One region of the Streptomyces sp. JLBG701 genome, then DNA from elsewhere that is predicted to be linked to it. Evidence: riboswitches for the same ligand, from Rfam matches in the RefSeq annotation. Region 1 holds a riboswitch; each other region holds the start of a gene.
What was found. Region 1 has a riboswitch for S-adenosylmethionine ahead of AC5DRG_RS01610 (putative leader peptide). Riboswitches for the same ligand answer to the same signal wherever they lie in the genome.
Positions count from the first base shown of each region.

Region 2: linked by a shared signal. The riboswitch ahead of thrC (threonine synthase) and the one ahead of AC5DRG_RS01610 (putative leader peptide) in region 1 are both predicted to bind S-adenosylmethionine.
Region 3: linked by a shared signal. The riboswitch ahead of AC5DRG_RS14440 (aminotransferase class V-fold PLP-dependent enzyme) and the one ahead of AC5DRG_RS01610 (putative leader peptide) in region 1 are both predicted to bind S-adenosylmethionine.

Region 1 is NZ_CM178588.1:309,080-316,261, reverse strand. It holds gene AC5DRG_RS01640 (hypothetical protein) at 1-561, shown strand, start outside; gene AC5DRG_RS01635 (SDR family NAD(P)-dependent oxidoreductase) at 634-1,431, opposite strand; gene AC5DRG_RS01630 (macro domain-containing protein) at 1,537-2,040, opposite strand; gene AC5DRG_RS01625 (hypothetical protein) at 2,120-2,356, shown strand; partial or broken gene AC5DRG_RS01620 (SDR family NAD(P)-dependent oxidoreductase) at 2,410-2,601, opposite strand; gene AC5DRG_RS01615 (ABC transporter substrate-binding protein) at 2,655-3,056, opposite strand; gene AC5DRG_RS01610 (putative leader peptide) at 3,244-3,318, opposite strand; SAM riboswitch class IV at 3,397-3,506, opposite strand; gene AC5DRG_RS01605 (MDR family NADP-dependent oxidoreductase) at 3,714-4,730, shown strand; gene AC5DRG_RS01600 (MerR family transcriptional regulator) at 4,760-5,197, shown strand; gene AC5DRG_RS01595 (choline dehydrogenase) at 5,226-6,872, opposite strand; gene AC5DRG_RS01590 (NAD(P)/FAD-dependent oxidoreductase) at 6,879-7,182, opposite strand, start outside.
Region 2 is NZ_CM178588.1:5,252,162-5,259,343, forward strand. It holds gene AC5DRG_RS23980 (cold-shock protein) at 1-130, opposite strand, end outside; gene AC5DRG_RS23985 (ubiquitin-like small modifier protein 1) at 556-834, opposite strand; gene thrC (threonine synthase) at 831-2,129, opposite strand; SAM riboswitch class I at 2,148-2,308, opposite strand; gene AC5DRG_RS23995 (glucosyl-3-phosphoglycerate synthase) at 2,466-3,410, shown strand; gene AC5DRG_RS24000 (alpha,alpha-trehalose-phosphate synthase (UDP-forming)) at 3,521-4,912, shown strand; gene otsB (trehalose-phosphatase) at 4,900-5,772, opposite strand; gene AC5DRG_RS24010 (DUF3263 domain-containing protein) at 5,793-6,026, opposite strand; gene AC5DRG_RS24015 (ABC transporter substrate-binding protein) at 6,061-7,182, opposite strand, start outside.
Region 3 is NZ_CM178588.1:3,154,675-3,161,856, reverse strand. It holds gene qcrC (cytochrome bc1 complex diheme cytochrome c subunit) at 1-780, shown strand, start outside; gene qcrA (cytochrome bc1 complex Rieske iron-sulfur subunit) at 777-1,832, shown strand; gene qcrB (cytochrome bc1 complex cytochrome b subunit) at 1,829-3,466, shown strand; gene trpD (anthranilate phosphoribosyltransferase) at 3,591-4,655, shown strand; SAM riboswitch class IV at 4,732-4,848, shown strand; gene AC5DRG_RS14440 (aminotransferase class V-fold PLP-dependent enzyme) at 4,976-6,337, shown strand; gene AC5DRG_RS14435 (Lrp/AsnC family transcriptional regulator) at 6,387-6,668, opposite strand; gene AC5DRG_RS14430 (rhomboid family intramembrane serine protease) at 6,828-7,182, opposite strand, start outside.

The sequences.
Region 1 (7,182 bases):
CGGTCCACCCCTGTTCCGGCCGACGAACCCCGCAAGACGGCCTGGCAGCAGGCCCTCACCGGCACACCGGCGCACCGGGTGAGCCTGCGGCTGCCCGACGGCGTCAGCCTGGAGTACTCCACCGACGGCTGTGTCGCCCGGGCACGCGCCGAGGTGTACGGGGCGGACTGGAACACGGTGGAGCCCGTCACCGTCGGACTGGCGAATCGTGTGATCGGCGCGGTCGAAGCGGACTCCGGCTACCGTGCCGCTGTCCGACGCTGGTCCTCGTGCATGACGAAAGCGGGGCATCCGGCGAAGGATCTCCAGTCCCCTCGCAAGGCCATCGACTCCCGCCTGCGGAAGGCCACGTCGGATGAGGAGGCCCTGCGTGCGCTCGGCCATGACGAGATCCGAACGGCGCGCGCCGACGCGGACTGCCAGGTCGAGACGGGGCTGTCCGAAGCCGTCAGGGACGTGCAACGGGCAGTCGAGAAGCGCCTGCTGACGGCAAGTGAAAGAAAGACCGTGGCGAGCTACGTGGCGGACAAACACAGGGCCCTGACCACCGGACTCGCATGAGCGACCGGCCTCCCCAGAGGCCGGCGTTCCTCCGTGCCGCTGTCTTCGATCGGGGCGGCGGGCACCGCGTCGTCAGGGCAGGATCGAGTCGACGTATCCTCCGTCGACCCGCAGGGCGCCGCCCGTCGCGGCAACCGAAGCCTGGTCGGAGCTGAGGTAGACGACCATGTGGGCGATCTCCTCGGGCTCGATCAGCCGCTGCAGGAGGGACTGCGGCCGGTGCTTCCGCATGAATTCGCGCTGGGCCTCGTCCCAGGGCAGGTCGCGGTCGACGAGTTCGTAGACGAAGTCCTCGACGCCGCCGGTATGGGTGGGGCCGGCGATGACCGAGTTGACCGTCACCCCCGTGCCCGCCGCCTGCTTCGCGATGCCGCGGCCGACGGCGAGGAGCGCGGTCTTGGACATGCCGTAGTGGATCATCTCGGCCGGGATGACGATCGCCGAGTCGCTGGCGATGTTCAGGATCCGGCCCCAGCCGCGCTCCGTCATGCCCGGCAGATACATGCGGGACAGCCGCACCGCTGCCAGCACGTTCACCTCGAAATAACGCCGCCACTCCTCGTCGCTGATCTCCAGCGGGTCGGCGGAGCCGAAGATGCCGAGGTTGTTGACGAGGATGTCCACCTCCGGCAGCACCTCCAGGACGCGCTGCGCGCCCTCCTCGTTCGCCACGTCGGCGGCCACGGGCACAAAGGAACCACCAGGCACCTCCGCCACCAGCCGCGCCACGCCCTCCGCGACCCGCTGCCCGTCCCGGCCGTTCACCCCCACACGGGCACCCGATCGCGCGAGCCCGGCAGCGATCGCCGCACCGATGCCCTGCGTCGAGCCCGTCACCAGGGCGGAACGTCCCGCCAGGTCGATCCGCATGTGGAACCAGTCCCCTTGTGCGTCTGTCCGTTCTGCATACCGGTACGTCTGCCGTCAGCCTGGCCGCAGCACGATCAGCCCGCCACTCCGGGCACTGGCTCTCACCTACGAGGCGAGTGCGGCGACCAGCAAGTCGTATGCCTGCTGGTCAAAGGCCACGAGCCTGACCTGTTCAACGCGTGCCGAGGAGAACCGGAGGGTTGTGACGGCGATTTGCGCTGCATGCATTGCCGGGAACCCGTAAACGCCGGTGGCGATCGCTGGAAAGGCGATGGACTTGGCGCCCACTTCGTCCGCGACTTCAAGGCAGCGCCGGTAGCAGGAGGCAAGGACCTCAGCCTCGCCGTACTCGCCGCCTTCCCAGACCGGACCGACGGTGTGGATGACGTGCTTGACCGGCGGGTCGAGGTCGAAGGCCGGCGTCGCCACAGCGTCACCAGGCTCACACGGACCGATCGCGGCGCCCGCGACCGCGAGCCGTCGACCAGCTGCCCGGTGGATGGCGCCGTCCACGCCGCCCCCGCCCATCAGCGACTCGTTCGCGGCGGTGACGATGGCGTCCGTGTCCTGAAGCGTGATGTCGCCCTGAACGACCTCGATCGCAGCCATGCCCTGATGATGCCACCAGTGCCGAACGCATACCGGCGGTCGTACGGCTGTGGGCCGGTGCTCAGGCGGTGGTGTCGTCGTGGGCGAGGTTGCCGCCGAGTTCGCGGGAGGCTTCGGCCTGGGCGAGGAGTTCGTTGGCCTTGGCCTTGACGCCTTCGATGGCGTCGGCGCCGGCGACGAAGCGCTGCAGAGGCTTGTCCTGGTCGGCGATGGCGAGCAGAGCGCGAGCGAGCTTGGCGGGGGCGCCGGTCTGTTGGCCGGTGCTCGCGCAGGACGGGCAGCTACGGAGGCGTGGCGGGGACGGGTGACCATGTAGGCGCCGTCAGCGACGTCGTCGGGGGCCAGGACCTCGGTCGTCTCGTAGAAAGGGGTGATCATCGCGCCCTGGATCTCGGGCTTGTTGTGCGAGCCCAGCTCGGTGTCCACGCCGCCCGGCTCCAGGACGCCGACGCGGACATGCCGCCGGGTGACCTCCTGACGCAGGGACTCGGTGAACCCGTTCACGCCGAACTTGGTGAGGTTGTGGACGCCGTAGCCGTTCCAGGCGACACGGCCGGCGATCGAGCTGATGTTGACGATGTCGGCGACCCGGCGCGGACTGTCCTCGGCCGCCTTCAGCAGGCGTTGTCCTTGACCACCTGCGCGGTCAGCGCCGATCCGTCACTGAAGGTCACACCGGATCTCAGGTGGAAGGTGAACGTCGTCGTGTCCGCGCTGATGTCCCAGCTCTTGGCCAGCCACGGCACGATCCTGCCGGTCTTGGGGTCCTCGTCGGTCAGGGAGTCCACGATCTGACGCAGCGAGTAGATGGTGTCGTTGCTGCCCACCTGCTGCGGATCCACGCAGCCGGCGTCGGAACCCACCGCGAAGGTCAGGGTGCCACCGGACCGGGGCTGGGAGTCGCCGTTGCCCGAGCCTGCGCTGCTGCTCGACGAGCAGGCGCTCAGCAGGAGGCTGCCGGTCACCAGGGCGGCGAGTGCCGACCATCGGGCGGGTCGGAAATCCGGATGTGACATCACGGAAGGGGTTCTCCTACGTCAAAGTCACCGCACACGTGCTGGTGCAGGGCGCGGCGATGCGTGGAAGGCGCCGACCGGGGACGGGTCGACACCGTTCAAAGGGGAAAGGTTGCGCCGATGACGGCGTGACGGTGACTGCGCCTACCAGGGCCGGGAGCGAACGCCGGCCGGCAAGGGGGTGTCGTCAGCCGCTACACAGGCAACTGGTGAAGCGCTGCAGATCGATGTGGCGTCGCCGCGAGAATCCGGAGAACGTCACCGCAGCCGCGATCGAGGCACTCAGACTGCCGCCGGTGTGCCGCACGCTGGTCCTCCCCGTCTCAGGCCCGATCACCGGGCCACGCGTTTGCGGGATCGGTGACCCCGCCGGGCTTTCACCTGGAGCACCCCACCGCGGAGGAGGGTTGCCGATCAGCGAGCCAGGGCTTGACGCTGACACTCAATGCCGCTCGCGATCTTACGGAGCGGCTTCTCTATCCGTCAATATCGCAATCGAATCGGACAACTCGCGGCAATCAAAGGACAGTTGCGAAGTCACGGGGACGGCTGAGAGTGCCCCTCCCCGGCTTGACCTTGACGTGTGCGTCAACTCCTAACGTCGGTGGGCGCCGCACGTGGTGTGCGGTCCTCCTCCGACCGGTCAGGAGCCCGTTGATGTCCGCATCGCCCATCCCCGCCACTCACCGCGAGGTCCGCCTCGCCTCCCGTCCCGAAGGCGCCCTCAGCCCCGACCACTTCACCGTGACGGAGGTCCCCGTCCCCGAGCCGGCACCCGGACAGGTGCTGGTGCGCAATCGGATGATGAGCGTTGCCGCCTCACTGCGCACTCTGATGAAGGAGGACGCCGGGATGCCGCTGCCGTCGTTCGAAGTGGGCCGGCCACTGTCGGCTCCGGCCCTCGGCGAGGTGGTGACGGCTCCCGGCGGGGAACTGCGCCCCGGTGACCTGGTGTCGCACTGGTCGGGGTTCCGCGAGTACGCGGTCGTGGACATGAGCACCGTGCAGCCCGTCGACCTGGCGGCTCTGCCGGACCTGGTGGCGCATCTGTCGCAGGGGCCGTCCGCGTGGATCGGCGTCGTCCGGGGAGCCGAGGTGCGGGAGGGGGACACGGTGTTCGTCTCCGGCGCGGCAGGCGGACTCGGCACCCTGGCCGGGCAGTTCGCCCGCCTCCGCGGGGCCGCGCGCGTCATCGGCAGCACCAGCTCACAACACAAGGCCGACTACCTGGTCGAGACACTGGGGTATGACGCGGTCGTGCTCCGCGGAGCCGGTCCGATCGAGGAGCAGCTGCGCAAAGCGGCCCCCGAGGGCATCGACGCGGTCGTGGACAACGTCGGCGGGGAGCAGCTCCAGGCCGCGCTGGCCCTCGCCCGCCCGGGTGCCCGGGTGGGCCTGGTCGGAGCGCTCTCCGCACAAGTGCTGGGCGAGGTCACGGCATCCGTCGAGATCGACACCTACTCGCTCATCCTGCGGGGCGTCCGGATCCGCGGCATCAACGGCACCCACCACCGGGACGCACTGGCGGAATACCCGGAGGTGTTCGCCCGTTCCCTCCGCGAGGGCACGATCACCATTCCGCACACCCGCCTGTCGGGAATCGACCAGGCGCCCCGCGCGCTCATGGAACTCCTCGAAGGGCGCCACATCGGCACGGTGGTGGTGGAGCTGTAGCCGCTGGACACCTGCCCCTGGAGGATGGAATGCGCATCGGCGACGCGGCCGCGGCCTTGGGCGTCACCCCTCGTACCCTGCGCTACTACGAGCAGCGCGGCCTGCTCACGGCACGGCGAACGTCGTCAGGACAGCGTGAGTACGGAGAGGAGGACGTACGCCGTCTGCGCGCCGTCCGCGAACTGCTGGACTCCGGCCTCACCATCGGCGATGTACGAATCCTCGTCGACATCCTCGACGCACTGCCCGACGGCCCGCCGGTGCCCCCGCCCCGCGTCGACACCGACTCGGACACGTGCCTCGTCCCCCAGGTGGCCCTGCGGCGACTGGCCGAACTCGATGCGCGGATCCGCCGGCTGACGGACCTGCGCGACCGCCTCGCCGGCCAGCTCGACGAACGGTTCGGCGCCCTGGTCGGCGAACTCATCGGCCCTGTCCCCGAGGACGGCAGGACACAGTGCTCCTAGGGAGCTTGTGACTGCCGTCGCGGACGGTTCATCGTCCCGCTCGGTAGTACACCGCGCCGGACGGCGCGAGCGGCTGCCTGCCGCATATCCGGTCCGCGATCTTCTCGGCCATCATCATCACAGGGGCGTTCAGGTTCCCGGTGACGACCTTGGGCATGATCGACGCGTCGGCGATGCGGAGGCCGGATACCGCGTTCATCCTGCCCTCGCTGTCCACGACGGCCTCGGCGTCGACGCCCATGCGGCAGGTGCCGGACGGGTGGTACGAGGTGCCGGTGGCCCTGCGGATCCACGCTTCGAGGTCGCGGTCGCCGCTCACGTCCGGGCCCGGGTTGAGCTGTTGCGGCCGGAACTTCTGCATGGCGGACTGGCCGACCACCCGGTCCCGCATCAGCCGTACGCCGTCGATCATGTCCTTCAGGTCCCGGCGGGCCACGTAGTGGTGGAAGACGGTGAGCGGCGCGTCGGCCGGGTTCTTCGACCGCAGCTTGACGTAGCCGCGGCTCTCGGGGCGCGAGAGGTCCATCCAGACCTGGAAACCGGGCACCGGGACGAGCTTGCCGTTCACCAGCTTCCGGGTGAGCGGCAGGAATTCGTACTGCATGTTGGGGAAGTCGAGGTCGTCGCGGGTGGACAGGAACGCGCCGGCCTCGAAGAAGTTGGTGGCGCCCAGGCCCCTGCGCAGCAGCAGCCACTCGGCGCCCAGTCTGGCCCGGCCGAACAGGTTGAGCTGGGCGGTGAGCGAGTCCTCGTGCGCGGTGCCGAACTGGATGTCCACGCCGGGGTGGTTCTGGAGGTTGCGGCCCACGCCGGGCACGTCCGCCACGACGTCGACGCCGACCTCACGCAGGTCGTCGGCGGGCCCGATGCCGGAGAGCAGCAGTAGTTTGGGCGTGTTGACGGCGCCCGCGCACAGGATCACCTCGCGTTCGCAGGTGGCGCGGCGCGGACCGTCTGGGCCCGCCAACTCGACACCGGTGGTGGCGCCGTTCTCCACGAGGACTCGCGTCACCAGGGTCTTGGGCAGCACGGTGAGGTTGGGGCGCCGCATCGCGGAGCCCAGGTAGGCGCGCGGGGCGCTCCAGCGGACGCCGTCGTGGATGAAGGACTGGGCGATGTGCATGCCCTCCTGCCGGTAGCCGTTGTGGTCCGGCGTGACCTCGAAGCCGCTCTGCTCACCGGCGCGCAGGAACGCGTCGTACAGCTTGTGCTCGGCCTTGGCCCGGCTGATGTGCAGCGGGCCGTCGCCGCCGCGGAACTCGTCCGGGCCGTCCTCGAACGTCTCCATCCTGCGGAAGTACGGCAGACAGTGGGCGTAGTCCCAGTCCTTGAGGCCGTCGGCCGCCCAACCGTCGTAGTCCATGGGGTTGCCGCGGTTGAAGATCATGGCGTTGATCGACGACGAGCCGCCGATGACCTTGCCGGCCTTCTCGTCGATCAACTTGCCGTGCAGGTGCGGCTCGGGGCCGGACTGGTAGCCCCAGCCGATCCGCTTGTTCTGGTACACGAACGGCAGGCCGCCCGGCATGGTGATGAAGAGGTGGCGATCGGAGCCACCGGCCTCCACCAGCAGTACCTTCACCGAGGGGTCCTCCGTGAGGCGGGCGGCCACGATACAGCCGGAGGAGCCGGCGCCGACGACGATGTAGTCGAACTTCACGTCCACTGACTCCATGGCTCCTTAGATGATTCCCTGTTCGGGGAGGGGCGCGCCGTCTGTGAGGCGCTGCCAGCCGAAGCGGGTGAGGTCGATGGTCTGGTACGACCCCTTCACCAGCAGCTCCGCCATCGCGCGGCCGCAGCCGGGCGCGTGCATCAGGCCGTGGCCGGAGAAGCCGGCGACCAGGTGGAAGTTGGCGAGACCGTCGGCGCCGGGGCCGATGATGACGTTGCCGTCGAAGTCGTTCTGGTCGTACAGGCCCGGCAGCGTGCTGGTGCAGCGGGTCCGCTCGAACTGTGGGAAGCGGTGGGCCAGGGCGGGCCAC
Region 2 (7,182 bases), 4.9 Mb from region 1:
CTTCCTCCAGGGTGCGGTAGCCGTCCATCTGAATCGCGCTGTAGTGGACGAAAACATCCGCACCACCGTCGACCGCGATGAAGCCGTACCCCTTCTCCGCGTTGAACCACTTGACGGTGCCCTGAGCCATGCCTAACTCCCCTATTACTGGCCCTTGCACAGATCCACACTTCGCGGATCCGGGTCAGACCTCACCCCCCACGGTTGGGGGCGTGCGCCGGAACGCGTCGACCGCCGCTGAATGTATCTGCCCAACTGCCGTCTGCAACAGGTCAGTCGGACGAGAATTCTGGGCGCGCCCGATCGGGAATATATGGAGAATTCGCCGGAATTCAGGGCAAGTCGGGCTCTACAAAAAGAGCAATTAACGCAAAAAGCCTGCACACATTGGCTGCTTCTTATCGCGCCCGCGGCAGGAACTCATATGCGCCCGGCAAGAGAAACAGGGCGCGTTCCCCAACTGTACCGCGCTCAACCATGCAGAATTGCCCCCTCCGTTTCTCTCACGGAGAGGGCAATTCGGTGAACAGTGAGTGACTCGGCCCCCGAAAGAGCTCAGCAGCCGCCGGCGACGGCCGGAATGATCGACACGCCCGCACCGTCCGGCGTGGCCGTCTCCAGGCCCTGCTCGAAGCGAACGTCGTCGTCGTTGACGTAGACGTTGACGAAGCGGCGCAGCTTGCCCTGATCGTCAAGGACGCGGGCGGCGATGCCGGTGTGGTTCTTCTCCAGGTCGGCGATGACCTCACCGAGGGTCGCACCTTCGGCGGCGACTTCGGCCTTACCGCCGGTGTAGGTGCGCAGGATGGTGGGGATGCGGACGTTGACGCTCATGACGCGAGGCCAGCCTCTCGGAAGGAGTCCAGGTTCGGGCGGATGGTCGCGGTGAGGCCGGTGTCCGAGGCCACCGCGTCCAGGGTCTTCAGGCCGTCGCCGGTGTTCAGCACGACCGTGGTGAGGGTCGGGTCCAGGAGACCGTTCTCGATCAGCTTGCGCGTGACACCGACCGTCACGCCACCCGCCGTCTCGGCGAAGATGCCCTCGGTCTGCGCGAGAAGCTTGATCGCGTCGACGACCTGCTCGTCGTTGACGTCCTCCACGGCACCACCCGTGCGGCGCGCGATGTCGAGGACGTAGGGACCGTCCGCCGGGTTGCCGATCGCCAGCGACTTGGCGATCGTGTTCGGCTTCTGCGGCCGTACGACGTCGTGGCCGGCCTTGTAGGCCACGGACACCGGCGAGCAGCCCTCGGCCTGCGCACCGAAGATCTTGTACGGCTTGTCCTCGACGAGCCCGAGCTTGATGAGCTCCTGGAGGCCCTTGTCGACCTTGGTGAGCTGCGAGCCGGAGGCGATCGGGATGACCAGCTGGTCGGGCAGCTGCCAGCCGAGCTGCTCGCAGATCTCGTACGCGAGGGTCTTGGAGCCCTCGGCGTAGTAGGGCCGCAGGTTGACGTTGACGAAGCCCCAGCCCTCGCCGGCCGGGTCGCCGATCAGCTCGGAGCAGAAGCGGTTCACGTCGTCGTAGTTGCCCTCGATGCCGACGAGCTCGCCGCCGTAGACCGCGGCCATGACGACCTTGCCCTGCTCCAGGTCGTGCGGGATGAACACGCAGGAGCGGAAGCCGGCCCGGGCGGCGGCGGCACCGACCGCGCCGGCGAGGTTGCCGGTGGAGGAGCAGGAGAGGGTGGTGAAGTTGAAGGCGCGGGCCGCTTCGATGGCCTGCGCTACGACGCGGTCCTTGAAGGAGTGCGTCGGGTTGCCGGAGTCGTCCTTGACGAAGAGCTTGCCGGCGTCGACGCCCAGCGCGCGGGCGAGGTTGTCGGCCTTGACGAGCTTGGTCCAGCCGGGGTTGATGTTCGGCTTGTCGGCCACGTCGGCCGGTACCGGCAGCAGCGGGGCGTAACGCCAGATGTTCGCGGGTCCCGCTTCGATGCGCTTGCGGAGCTCCTCGGTGTCGTACGAGGAGAAGTCGTAGGCGATCTCCAGCGGGCCGAAACACTCCTCGCACGCGAAGACCGGGCCGAGGGGGACGCGGTGGCCGCATTCGCGGCAGGAGAGCGCCGAGGCGGGACCGAGGTCAACCGCGTCTACGGAGTTCGTGGTGCTTGCAACTGTCTGCGCAGCCATGTGAGGCGAGGCCCTTTCTCCTCATCTTCCTCACGACGCATCTCGCCGTGAGACGGATTTGGCACCTTCCCGAGCCGGGAGCCTCGCGGAGCGATCGACAATGATCGGTCGGTACGAGACCGGCTGGAGGGTTGCCGGGGCTTCATCGGGCCGTATCCCTCTGCCCCTCTGGATGAGCGGTATTCGGTTGTAGACGCCAACGACCCCCGACATGCGATGGTCATCAACGTTGCTCAAGACTGTAACCGAAGGCCAGGACAGTTGAGAGAGTCGTCCGAACCGCGAGATGGATCACACACCGACGTGCTGGTCCGCGACAGTGAGGAGCCGCTTACTGTGCTGGAAGAAGCCGAGCGCTGGCTGAGCAATCGCTCCTGGTCCATGACCGATCGCCCGCTCCACAAGATCCTGGCCGCCAAACGTGCAACGGGCCAGTCGGTCAGTGTCGTACTGCCGGCGCTCAACGAGGAGGAGACGGTAGGCGACATCGTCGCCATCATCCGTCATGACCTCATGCAACAGGTCCCGCTCGTCGACGAGATAGTCGTCGTCGACTCGGGCTCCACCGACCGCACCTCCGAGGTGGCCGCCGCCGCCGGCGCCAGGGTCGTCCACCGCGACGACATCCTGCCGCGCATCCCGGCCGTGCCCGGCAAGGGCGAGGTCCTGTGGCGTTCGCTGCTGGTCACCACCGGTGACATCGTCTGCTTCATCGACGCGGACCTGAAGGAGTTCTCCTCCGACTTCGTCTCCGGAATCGTGGGCCCGCTGCTCACCGACCCCGGCGTCGACCTCGTAAAAGGGATGTACGACCGTCCACTCGGCGGCGCCGCAGGTCAGGGCGGTCGCGTGACCGAACTGATGGCCCGCCCGCTGCTGAACATGCACTGGCCGCAGCTCGCGGGCTTCGTCCAGCCGCTCGGCGGCGAGTACGCGGCCCGCCGCTCCCTGCTCGAACAGCTCCCGTTCCCCGTCGGCTACGGCGTGGAGCTGGGCATGCTGGTCGACGCCCTGCACCTGGTGGGCCTGGACGCCCTCGCCCAGGTCGACGTGGGTGTGCGCAAGCACCGCCACCAGGACGGCCAGGCCCTGGGCCGTATGGCCGCCGCGATCTACCGCACCGCCCAGCTCCGGCTGGCCCGCGGTCACCTCATCCGGCCGGCCATCACCCAGTTCGAACGGGGCCCGGACGGTTTCGAGCCGCGCACCTACTCCGTGGACATGGAGGAGCGGCCGCCGATGGCTGAAATCGCCGAGTACCAGTCACGCAAGGCGGCGTAGGTGTAAGCGTGGAGTAACGAACTCCGCCGGTCGTATACGGACCTGACCAGTGCCGTCGTGGTGACCTTCCGTACGTTTGAGCGTTTCTTCGCTGGGCTAGGTTGAGGTCTATGGCTTCAACGCACGGTGGTCATCAGGTGCTGGTCGCGTCCAACCGCGGCCCGGTCTCCTACGAGGTCCGCGAGGACGGCTCGCTGCACGCCAAGCGCGGTGGCGGCGGGCTGGTCTCCGGGCTGTCGGCGATCGGGCCGGACGCGGGCGCCCTGTGGGTGTGCTCCGCGCTCGGCGACGGCGACCGCGAGGCGGTACGGCGCGGGGTCGGCGAGGCCGGCGTGCGGATGCTGGACATCGACGCCGACGTGCACGCCGACGCCTACAACGGCATCGCCAACTCCGTGCTGTGGTTTGTCCACCACATGCTGTACCAGACGCCGCTTGAGCCGGTCTTCGACGCGGAGTTCCGGCGGCAGTGGACGTCATACGAGAGGTACAACCGGGCGTTCGCCGAGGCGCTGGCGGAAGAGGCGGCCTCCGGTGCCGCGGTGATCGTGCAGGACTACCACCTGACGCTGGTGCCGGGGATGCTCCGCGAGCTGCGGCCCGACCTGCGGATCGGTCACTTCTCGCACACGCCGTGGGCGCCGCCCGAGTACTTCCGGATGCTGCCGGACGACATCGCCGGGCAGGTGCTGCGCGGCATGCTCGGCGCGGACCGGCTCGGCTTCCTCACCCACCGCTGGGCGGACGCGTTCACGGCGTGCGCCGAGCAGTTCGCCGAGGGGCTCGGGGACACCCGGGTGGGCGTGCACGGACTGGGTGCGGACGCCGACTTCCTGCGCAGGCGCTCCCACGAGCCCGACGTCGAGGAACGGATCGCGGCGCTGCGGCTGGAGATCGGCGAGGGCCGTCAGACGGTCGTCCGGGTCGACCGGACGGAGCTGTCGAAGAACATCGTGCGCGGCCTGCTCGCCTACCGGCATCTCCTCGACACCCACCCCGACCTGCGCGAACGGGTCGTGCACGTCGCCTTCGCCTACCCCTCCCGGCAGGATCTCGCCGTGTACCGCGACTACACGGCCGAGGTGCAGCGGGTGGCGGACGAGATCAACTCCGCGTACGGGACGCCGGGTTGGACCCCGGTCGTCCTCCACGTCAAGGACGACTTCGCCCGCTCCCTGGCCGCCTACCGCCTCGCCGACGTCGCCCTCGTCAACCCCATCCGCGACGGCATGAACCTCGTCGCCAAGGAGATCCCGGTCGTCTCCGACGAGGGCTGCGTCCTGGTGCTCTCGCGGGAGGCGGGGGCCTACGAGGAGCTGGGCGAGGACGCGATCGAGGTGAACCCGTACGACGTGGTCGGCACCGCCGAGGCGCTGCACGAGGCGCTGACGATGGGGGCCGGGGAGCGGGCCGAGCGGACGAAGCGGCTGTCCGCGGCGGCGACTGCGCTGCCGCCGGCCCAGTGGTTCCTGGACCAGTTGCACGCCCTTCAGCGGAGCTGAGCCGCCAAGGCCGTAAGCAGCTCTACGACCCCTGCCGGGCCGTCCACCACCAGGTCGGCCTGTGCCGCCAGTTCGGCCACCTCGTTGCTGCCGCTGCACACCAGGATGCCCGGGGTGCCGTCGGAGCGGAGTTGGTCGACGGCCGCGAAGGCGGGGAGGTCGCCGAGGTCGTCGCCGGCGTAGAGGACGGAACCGGCGCCCAGTTCGCGGGCGAAGTCGAGGAGGGCGGCGCCCTTGTCCATGCCCGGGGGGCGGAGTTCCAGGACGAGGCGGCCCGGTTCGACGATCAGGCCGTGCCGGGTGGCCAGGTCGGCGAGCGGCTTGCGGAGTGCCTCGAACGCGGCCTGCGGATCCCGTGCCCTGCGCGTGTGGACGGCCACGGCACGGCCGCCCTTCTCCTCGACCCAGGCGTCGGTCCCCTCCAGGAGCCCCGGCAACTCGGCGCCGACGGCGGCGATCCCGGGGTGCGGTGCGGGGGCCGTGAGGGTGCCGGTGGCGGCGTCCCAGCGCTCGGCGCCGTAGTGCCCGAGCACGACGAGGTGCTCAAGTCCCGGCACCCCGGCGAAACCGCCGTACCGGACGGCGACCTCGGCCGGTCGCCCGGTGATCACCGCGACGGCGGCCACCTTCGGGGCGAGCGCGGCCAGCACGGGCACGGCGTCGGGGTGCGCCCGGGCCTGCTCGGGGTCGGGCACGATCGGCGCGAGCGTCCCGTCGAAGTCCAGCGCGATCACGGCTTTGCCGGGCCGGGACAGGAGTGCGGTGAAACCCTCGCGGCCGGCTTGGGTGACGGGGCTGAGGAGGGGGCGGGTGACGTCGGTGGGGTGCTTGTCGGAGGCTTGGTGACCGTGGCTGCCCATATGGCGACCTTATCGGGGGTTCACCGCTCAGCCCGTCGCGCCTCCCGCACCCTCCGTAGCCGATTTACCGTCACCGGGTCGTGGGCCAGGGCCCGCTCGTCGTCCAGGAGGGCGTTGAGGAGCTGGTAGTAGCGGACGGGGGCCAGGCCGAGTTCCTCGCGTATCGCCCGCTCCTTCGCGCCGGGGCCGGGGAAGCCGCGGCGTTCGAGCGCGAGGATGGCCTGCTCACGGCTGCCCAGCTGCTCCTGCTCCATTCCTGAACCGTAACGCCCGCCACCGACAGAGCCCCTACCCCTCCGCCGCCAGAGCCTCCTTCTGCAGAGCCCCCAGCACGCTCGCCGGATTGCCTCCCGCCGCCACCGCCTTGCCGATCGTCTTCTGGATGTCCGCGTTCACGGCCGCCCAGGACGGCTTGCCGATCGGGAAGAGGCGGGCGCCGTCGAGGGCGTCGAGGCTGTTCCACAGGTCGCGGTGGGTCTTGTCGTCGCGCATGGCGGCCGAGGCGGAGAAGGTGACGGGCAGCAGCTGGTAGGTGCCGGCGAGGTCGGTGACGTACTCGTCCTGGTAGAGGAAGTCGAGGAACTCGCCGATCTCCTCCCCGTGCCCGCGGTGCTTGAACGCGGCGATCCAGTCGCTGGTGCCGACGGTCGGGACGGTCCGGTCCGCCGTACGGCCCGGCATGGCGACCGCCGTGTACTCGACGGGGTCGACCGAGCGGTCGATCTGGCGCAGCAGGGCGGTGGACGCGGTGACCATGCCGGCCTCGCCGTCCACGAAGGCCTTGAGGGCGGCCGAGCGGTTGAGCTTGGCGGGGGCGACGGGGCCGGTGAGGCCTGGGCTGACAAGGTTGTCGCGGAGCCAGGTCAGGGTGGAGACGTTCTCGGGCGAGTCGAGGGCGTACGCACCGCTGTCGGCGGTGTAGCCGCCGTCCCCGGCGAGCAGCCACTGGAGGGTCTCGGCCTGTGCCTCCTCGGGGCCCAGGGGCAGCGCGTACGGGTACTTCACGCCGCGTTCCTTGAGGACCTGAGCGTCGTAGCGCAACTCGTCCCAGGTGGTGGGAGGTTCGAGGCCGGCCTCCTTGAACAGCTTCTTGTTGCAGTACAGGAGCCGGGTGGAGGCGAGGAACGGGAGGCCGTACTGCACGTGCTGTGTGGTGCCGGCGTCGCGGAGGTTGCCGAGGAAGCTGCCCTGGACCGCGATGGAGAGCAGGTCGTCGGCGGAGTAGAGCCGGCCGGCGGCGGCGTAGTCGGCGTAGGAGCCGATCTGGGCGAGGTCGGGCGGGTTGCCGGCCTTGGTCATCTTGGCGACCTGGGCCTCGGCCTTGCCGGGGTCGTACACCTTGACGTCGATGGTGATGCCGGGGTGGGCGGCCTCGAAGGCGGTGTCCACGGCGTTCCAGTACGACTCGGA
Region 3 (7,182 bases), 2.8 Mb from region 1:
CTGGCGGCGGTCGTCGTCCTACTCCTCGCGCTGGCGGCCACCGGGGGGCTGTACGCCGTGTTCGCGCCCGCGAGCAAGGCACAGGCCGATGACACCGCCCAGTCCCTCGCCATCGACGAGGGCAAGAAGCTCTACGCCGTAGGCTGCGCCAGTTGCCACGGCACCGGCGGTCAGGGCAGCTCCGACGGCCCGAGCCTCGTGGGTGTGGGCGCCGCGGCCGTGGACTTCCAGGTCGGCACCGGCCGTATGCCGGCCGCCACCTCGCAGGGGGCACAGGTCCCGGCCAAGAAGGTCGTCTACTCGCAGGCCGAGATCGACCAGCTCGCCGCGTACATCGCCTCGCTGGGCGCCGGTCCCGTCATCCCGACGGAGAACGAGTACAGCCCGGACGGTTCGGACATCGCCAAGGGTGGCGAGCTGTTCCGCACCAACTGCGCGCAGTGCCACAACTTCACCGGCAAGGGTGGCGCGCTGACGCACGGCAAGTTCGCGCCGGGCCTTGAGGGCGTCGACCCGAAGCACATCTACGAGGCCATGCAGACCGGCCCGCAGAACATGCCGTCCTTCCCCGACACCACACTGTCGGAGGAGAACAAGCAGGACATCATCGCGTACCTCGACGCGGTCAACGGCGACAACACCGAGAGCCCCGGTGGCCTTGAGCTCGGCGGCCTCGGTCCGGTCAGCGAAGGCCTGTTCGGCTGGGTCTTCGGTCTCGGCGCTCTGATCGCCGTCGCCGTCTGGGTTGCCGCTCGGACCGCAAAGGCCAAGAAGTCATGAGTAGCCAAGAAATTCCAGAAGAGAACCTGCCGGTTGAGCAGGGCGCGCACGGCGCGGTAGGCATCGCGGACGAGAAGGACCCCTTCGCGGACCCGGGCCTGCCGCCCCACGAGCACCGTGTCCAGGACATCGACGAGCGGGCCGCCAGGCGGTCCGAGCGTACGGTCGCCATGCTGTTCACGCTCTCGATGCTGGCCACCGTCGGCTTCATCGCCTCGTATGTGGCGATCCCGCACGACAAGGCGGTCTACATCTTCCCGCTGGGTCACATCAGCGCGCTGAACTTCGCGCTGGGCATGACCCTCGGTGTGGCGCTGTTCAGCATCGGCGCGGGCGCGGTCCACTGGGCCCGCACCCTGATGTCCGACGAGGAGATCGCCGACGAGCGCCACCCGATCGAGGCGCCCCCCGAGGTCCGCGAGAAGGTCCACGCGGACTTCAAGCAGGGCGCCAAGGAGTCGGCGCTCGGCCGCCGCAAGCTGATCCGCAACACGATGTTCGGCGCGCTGGCCCTGTTCCCGCTCTCCGGCGTCATGCTGTTGCGCGACCTCGGCCCGCTGCCCGGCACCAAGCTCCGCCACACCCTGTGGGGCAAGGGCAAGCTCCTCGTCAACATGAACACGAACGAGCCGCTGCGTCCCTCGGACGTCGCCGTCGGTTCGCTCACCTTCGCCAAGCCCGAGGGCCTGGAGGAGCACGACGAGGAGTTCCAGACCGAGATCGCCAAGGCCGCCCTGATGATCGTCCGGATCCAGCCGGACAACATCAAGGACAAGCGCGAGCTCGAGTGGTCGCACGAGGGCATCGTCGCGTACTCGAAGATCTGCACCCACGTCGGTTGCCCGATCTCCCTGTACGAGCAGCAGACGCACCACGTGCTCTGCCCCTGCCACCAGTCCACCTTCGACCTCTCCGACGGTGCCCGAGTGATCTTCGGTCCCGCCGGTCACGCCCTGCCGCAGCTGCGCATCGGCGTGAACGACGATGGCTACCTCCAGGCGCTCGGCGACTTCGAGGAGCCCGTCGGTCCTGCATTCTGGGAGCGCGGATGAGCACTACAGAGACGACTGAGTCCCGCTCTCGCGGGAAGGCACCGGCCGGCGAGCGCGTCGCCGACTGGGCCGACGGCCGACTGGGGATCTACTCCCTGGCCAAGTCCAACATGCGCAAGATCTTCCCCGACCACTGGTCGTTCATGTTGGGTGAGGTCTGCCTCTACAGCTTCATCATCATCATCCTCACGGGTGTGTATCTGACGCTGTTCTTCCACCCGTCGATGAACGAGGTGGAGTACCACGGCAGCTACGTCCCGCTGCAGGGCCAGCTGATGTCCGAGGCGTTCAACTCGACCATGCACATCTCCTTCGATGTGCGCGGTGGTCTGCTGATCCGGCAGATCCACCACTGGGCGGCGCTGATCTTCCTCGCCGGCATGTTCGTGCACATGATGCGTGTGTTCTTCACGGGCGCGTTCCGCAAGCCGCGTGAGGTCAACTGGCTGTTCGGCTTCCTGCTGTTCGTCCTGGGCATGTTCACCGGCTTCACCGGTTACTCGCTCCCGGACGACCTGCTCTCCGGCACCGGTGTCCGCTTCATGGAGGGCGCGGTCCTGTCCGTGCCGATCGTCGGCACGTACCTGTCGTTCTTCCTCTTCGGCGGGGAGTTCCCGGGCGGCGACTTCGTGGCCCGCTTCTACTCGGTCCACATCCTGCTGCTGCCGGGCATCATGCTCGGCCTGGTGGTCGGCCACCTGATCCTGGTCTTCTACCACAAGCACACGCAGTTCGCGGGCCCCGGAAAGACGAACAACAACGTCGTCGGCATGCCGCTGCTGCCGGTCTACATGGCCAAGGCCGGGGGCTTCTTCTTCCTGGTCTTCGGTGTCATCGCGGCCATCTCGGCGATCGCCTCGATCAACCCGATCTGGTCCATGGGCCCCTACCGTCCGGACCAGGTGTCCACCGGCGCCCAGCCCGACTGGTACATGGGCTTCTCCGAGGGCCTGATCCGTGTCATGCCGGGCTGGGAGATCAACTTCTGGGGTCACACGCTCGTCCTGGGCGTGTTCATCCCGCTGATCATCTTCCCGCTGGTCCTGGTCGCGATCGCGGTCTACCCGTTCATCGAGTCCTGGGTCACCGGCGACAACCGCGAGCACCACATCCTGGACCGCCCGCGCAACGCGCCGACGCGCACGGCCTTCGGTGTCGCGTGGATCACCTGGTACATGGTGCTGCTGATCGGTGGTGGAAACGACCTCTGGGCCACTCACTTCCACCTGTCGATCAACGCCATCACCTGGTTCGTCCGGGTCTCGTTCTTCGTCGCCCCGGTCATCGCGTTCGTCATCACCAAGCGGATCTGCCTCGGCCTTCAGCGCCGCGACAAGGACAAGGTGCTGCACGGCCGCGAGTCGGGCATCATCAAGCGCCTGCCGCACGGTGAGTTCATCGAGGTGCACGAGCCGCTCAGCCAGGACGCGCTGCACACGCTGACCGCGCACGAGCAGTACGTGCCGGCCGCGATCGGCGCGACGGTCGACGAGAACGGTGTCGAGCGCAAGGTGAAGGGCACCGAGAAGCTGCGCGCCAAGCTCAGCGAGGCCTACTACGGCGAGGAGAGCCAGATCTCCAAGCCCACCGTTGAGGAGTACAAGGAGATCACGAGCGGCCACGGCCACCACTGATCGCTGCGCACGCCACGCGCCACCCGAAGGGCCCCGTCCGCAGACCGGACGGGGCCCTTCGCCGTGCCCCCGGGCTGGATAGGGTGGGGCTCACACTTCTTCTACGACATTCAGGAGCGGCTTTATGAGCGCTGTGACCCCCGCTGGAGGCGACACCGCGGCGGGCCGTTCCTGGCCCGAGGTACTGAACGGTCTGCTGGAGGGCCGTGACCAGAGTGCCGAGGACACCGCCTGGGCGATGGACCGGATCCTGCGCGGTGAGGCGACCGACGCGCAGATCGCCGGGTTCGTGGTGGCGCTGCGGGCCAAGGGCGAGACGGTCGAGGAGATCACCGGCCTCGTCCGGACGATGTACGAGCACGCGAACGTTATCGAGGTGCCGGGGCGCACGGTCGACATCGTCGGCACGGGCGGCGACGGCGCGAAGACCGTGAACATCTCCACGATGTCGTCGATCGTGGTGGCCGGTACGGGCGCGAAGGTCGTCAAGCACGGCAACCGTGCCGCGTCCTCCGCCTCCGGATCCTCGGACGTCCTGGAGAAGCTGGGCGTCAATCTGCAGCTGACGCCGCAGCGGGTCGCCGAGGTCGCGGAGGAGGCCGGGATCACCTTCTGCTTCGCGGTGAAGTTCCACCCGGCGCTGCGTCATGTGGCCGCCGCGCGCGGCCAGTTGGGGATCCGGACGACGTTCAACGTCCTCGGCCCGCTGACCAACCCGGCGAAGGTGAAGGCCCAGGCGGTGGGCGTCGCCGACCCGCGGATGGCGCCGATCGTGGCGGGCGTCTTCGCGGAGCGCGGCAACTCGGCCCTGGTGTTCCGCGGCGACGACGGCCTCGACGAGCTGACGACCACGGCCACGTCCCATGTGTGGGTCGTCCGGGACGGCAAGGTCACCGAGGAGTCCTTCGACCCACGCGACGTCGGCATCGAGCTGGTCCCCGTGGAGGCGCTGCGGGGCGCGGACGCGTCGTACAACGCGGACGTGGCCCAGCGCTTGCTGAACGGCGAGACCGGACCGGTGCGCGACGCGGTGCTGCTGAACTCGGCGGCAGCGCTGGTCGCCCTGGACCCGGGCGACGGACCCCTGGCGGACCAGCTCCGGGCCGCCATGGAGAAGGCCGCGGAGTCGATCGACTCGGGGGCGGCGAAGCGCACCCTTGAGCGCTGGGTGGCGGCCAGCAACAGGTAGTTCCTGGCCGAGGGATGTCCCGCGATCCGGACACGGGTTGCGGGACATCGTTTTTTTCGCGTAGGTTTTTGGACCAGGTCATGAGTGACAGTCATGAGGCCCCGGCCGACTGTCCGGCAACCCTCCGTCCGTGGCGGGGTGCCCCGGGTGAAGACCAGGCTGTGGACAGCTAGGTCCACGGCAAGCGCGGACCCCTCGCACGCCAGGGGTCCTGGTCGTCGAGGAGTCTCTCGTGAGCAACCGAATGCGATAGGGCCGCAGAGCCCCGCTTCCGCATCCCTCTTTGCGTCTTCGTTCTTTCCTCTCACGGGAGTTTCGCCATGTCTGTCTCCACCGTTGCCGCCAACACTTCGGTTTGTGCCCCGCTGCCCGTTCTGGGCCGGGATGTCACCGTCCCGCTCGTCACGGGTGGCGAAGTCACCTACGCCGCACTCGACTACGCGGCCAGCGCGCCCGCGCTCCAGCGTGTCTGGGACGACGTGGCGGCCTACGCCCCGTACTACGGAAGCGTCCACCGCGGGGCCGGCTACCTCTCCCAGCTCTCCACCGACCTCTTCGAGGACGCCCGGAAGACGGTCGCCGAGTTCCTGGACTGCCGCGCCGACGACCAGCTGGTCTTCACCCGGTCCACCACCGACTCCCTCAACCTCCTCGCCGCCGCCCTCCCCGCCGACTGCCAGGTCTTCGTCTTCGAGACCGAGCACCACGCCTCGCTGCTGCCGTGGAAGGACGCGAAGGTCACCTACCTCAACGCGCCGCGCACCCCGCAGCAGGCCGTACGGACCCTGGAGCGGGCCCTCGCCGAGCGTGACCCCCAGGGCACGGCCCTCGTCTGCGTCACCGGCGCCTCCAACGTCACCGGCGAGCTGTGGCCCGTACGCGAGCTCGCCGCCGTGGCCCACGCCCACGGTGCCCGGATCGTCCTGGACGCCGCCCAGCTGGCCCCGCACCACCCGGTCTCCGTCCAGGATCTCGACGTCGACTGGGTCGCCTTCTCCGGGCACAAGCTGTACGCCCCCTTCGGCTCCGGCGTGCTGGCCGGACGGGCCGACTGGCTGCGGGCGGCCGACCCCTACCTCGCGGGCGGCGGCGCCAGCCGCAAGGTCACGCGGCGCGAGGACGGGGGAGTGGACGTGGAGTGGCACGAGAGCGCGGCGCGGCATGAGGCGGGCTCGCCCAACGTCATCGGCGTCTACTCCATCGCCTCCGCCTGCAAGGCGCTGACCGAGGCCGGCTTCGACACGCTGGTCGCGCGCGAGCAGCACCTGATCGACACCGTCCGCGCGGGCCTCGCCGAGGTGCCCGAGGTCAGGATCCTCTCCCTCTTCGGGGACGACGCGCCGCGCGTCGGCGTCATCTCCTTCGTCGTCGAGGGCTGGAACAGCTCGCACTTCGCCGCGGCCCTCTCCGCCGAGTACGGCATCGGCGTACGCGACGGCCTGTTCTGCGCCCACCCGCTGGTGCGCACCCTGCTCGGCAGCGACCCGCAGACCCAGGGCGAGTGCGGCGCCCCCGAGGCGGCCCCCGGCGAGAAGTCCCTCAACGCCATCCGCGTGAGCTTCGGCGCGGGCACGCCGGACGAGCACGTCGAGCGTTTCGTTGGCGCAGTGAAGGAACTGGTCAGGGACGGCGCGAAGTGGAACTACCGTACGGAGGAGGGGCGTTGCGTCCCTGCCGTCTGACCCTTGTCACCCACAGAGGTGAGTCAAGAGGGCCTTGCGGCAACGGAGTTCAGTTGTCCAGCCCGATCGCGAACGCCGCCTCAAGGTCGTGCTGGGAGTAGGTACGGAACGCGACGTGCGTGTCCGTGGCCTCCACGCCGGGGATCCTGCTGATCCGGCCCGGGATGACGTCCGCGAGGTCCTCGTGCTGCTTGACGCGGACCATGGCGATCAGGTCGTAGGTGCCGGTGACGGAGAAGACCTCGCTGACGGACTCCAGTGCGGCGATCGACTCGGCGATCTCGGGGATCCGGTCCACGCTGGTCTTGATGAGGACGATCGCGGTGATCACGGTTGGTTCTCTCCTGGGGTCCGTCGTCGCTTTGTTTCGCTGGGATGGCCTTCACTCTAAGACTTGATCCGTATATCACCAGAGGGTGAGCTGCGGACTGCAGCCAGGGCGGTGTCCGGATGGCCAGGTGGAGGCCGGACCGGCTTGAGGGGCAAGGCGTTACTCGGTGCCATCGCTCAGGGGCGGCCTGATTCGCCTGGAAGACCCGGCCCCACGCCGGAATCGGACCCACGCGTAACAGAAGCCGAGGCCGAAGCCCACCAGGTGCGCCAGATATGCCACCCCCGGGCCGCCCGAGGCCTGTCCCGCCGCCAGCCACTGCAGGGCCGCCCAGAACGGCAGGACCACCCAGGCGGGGAAGCGCAGGGGCAGGAAGAAGAGGAAGGGCAGGAGGCTGGTCACCCGGGCTCCGGGGAACAAGTACAGAAACGCGCCCAGGACCGCCGAGATCGCCCCGGACGCGCCGACCAGGGACTGCTGGGAGTCGGCGTTGGCGGCCGCGTAGCCCAGCAGG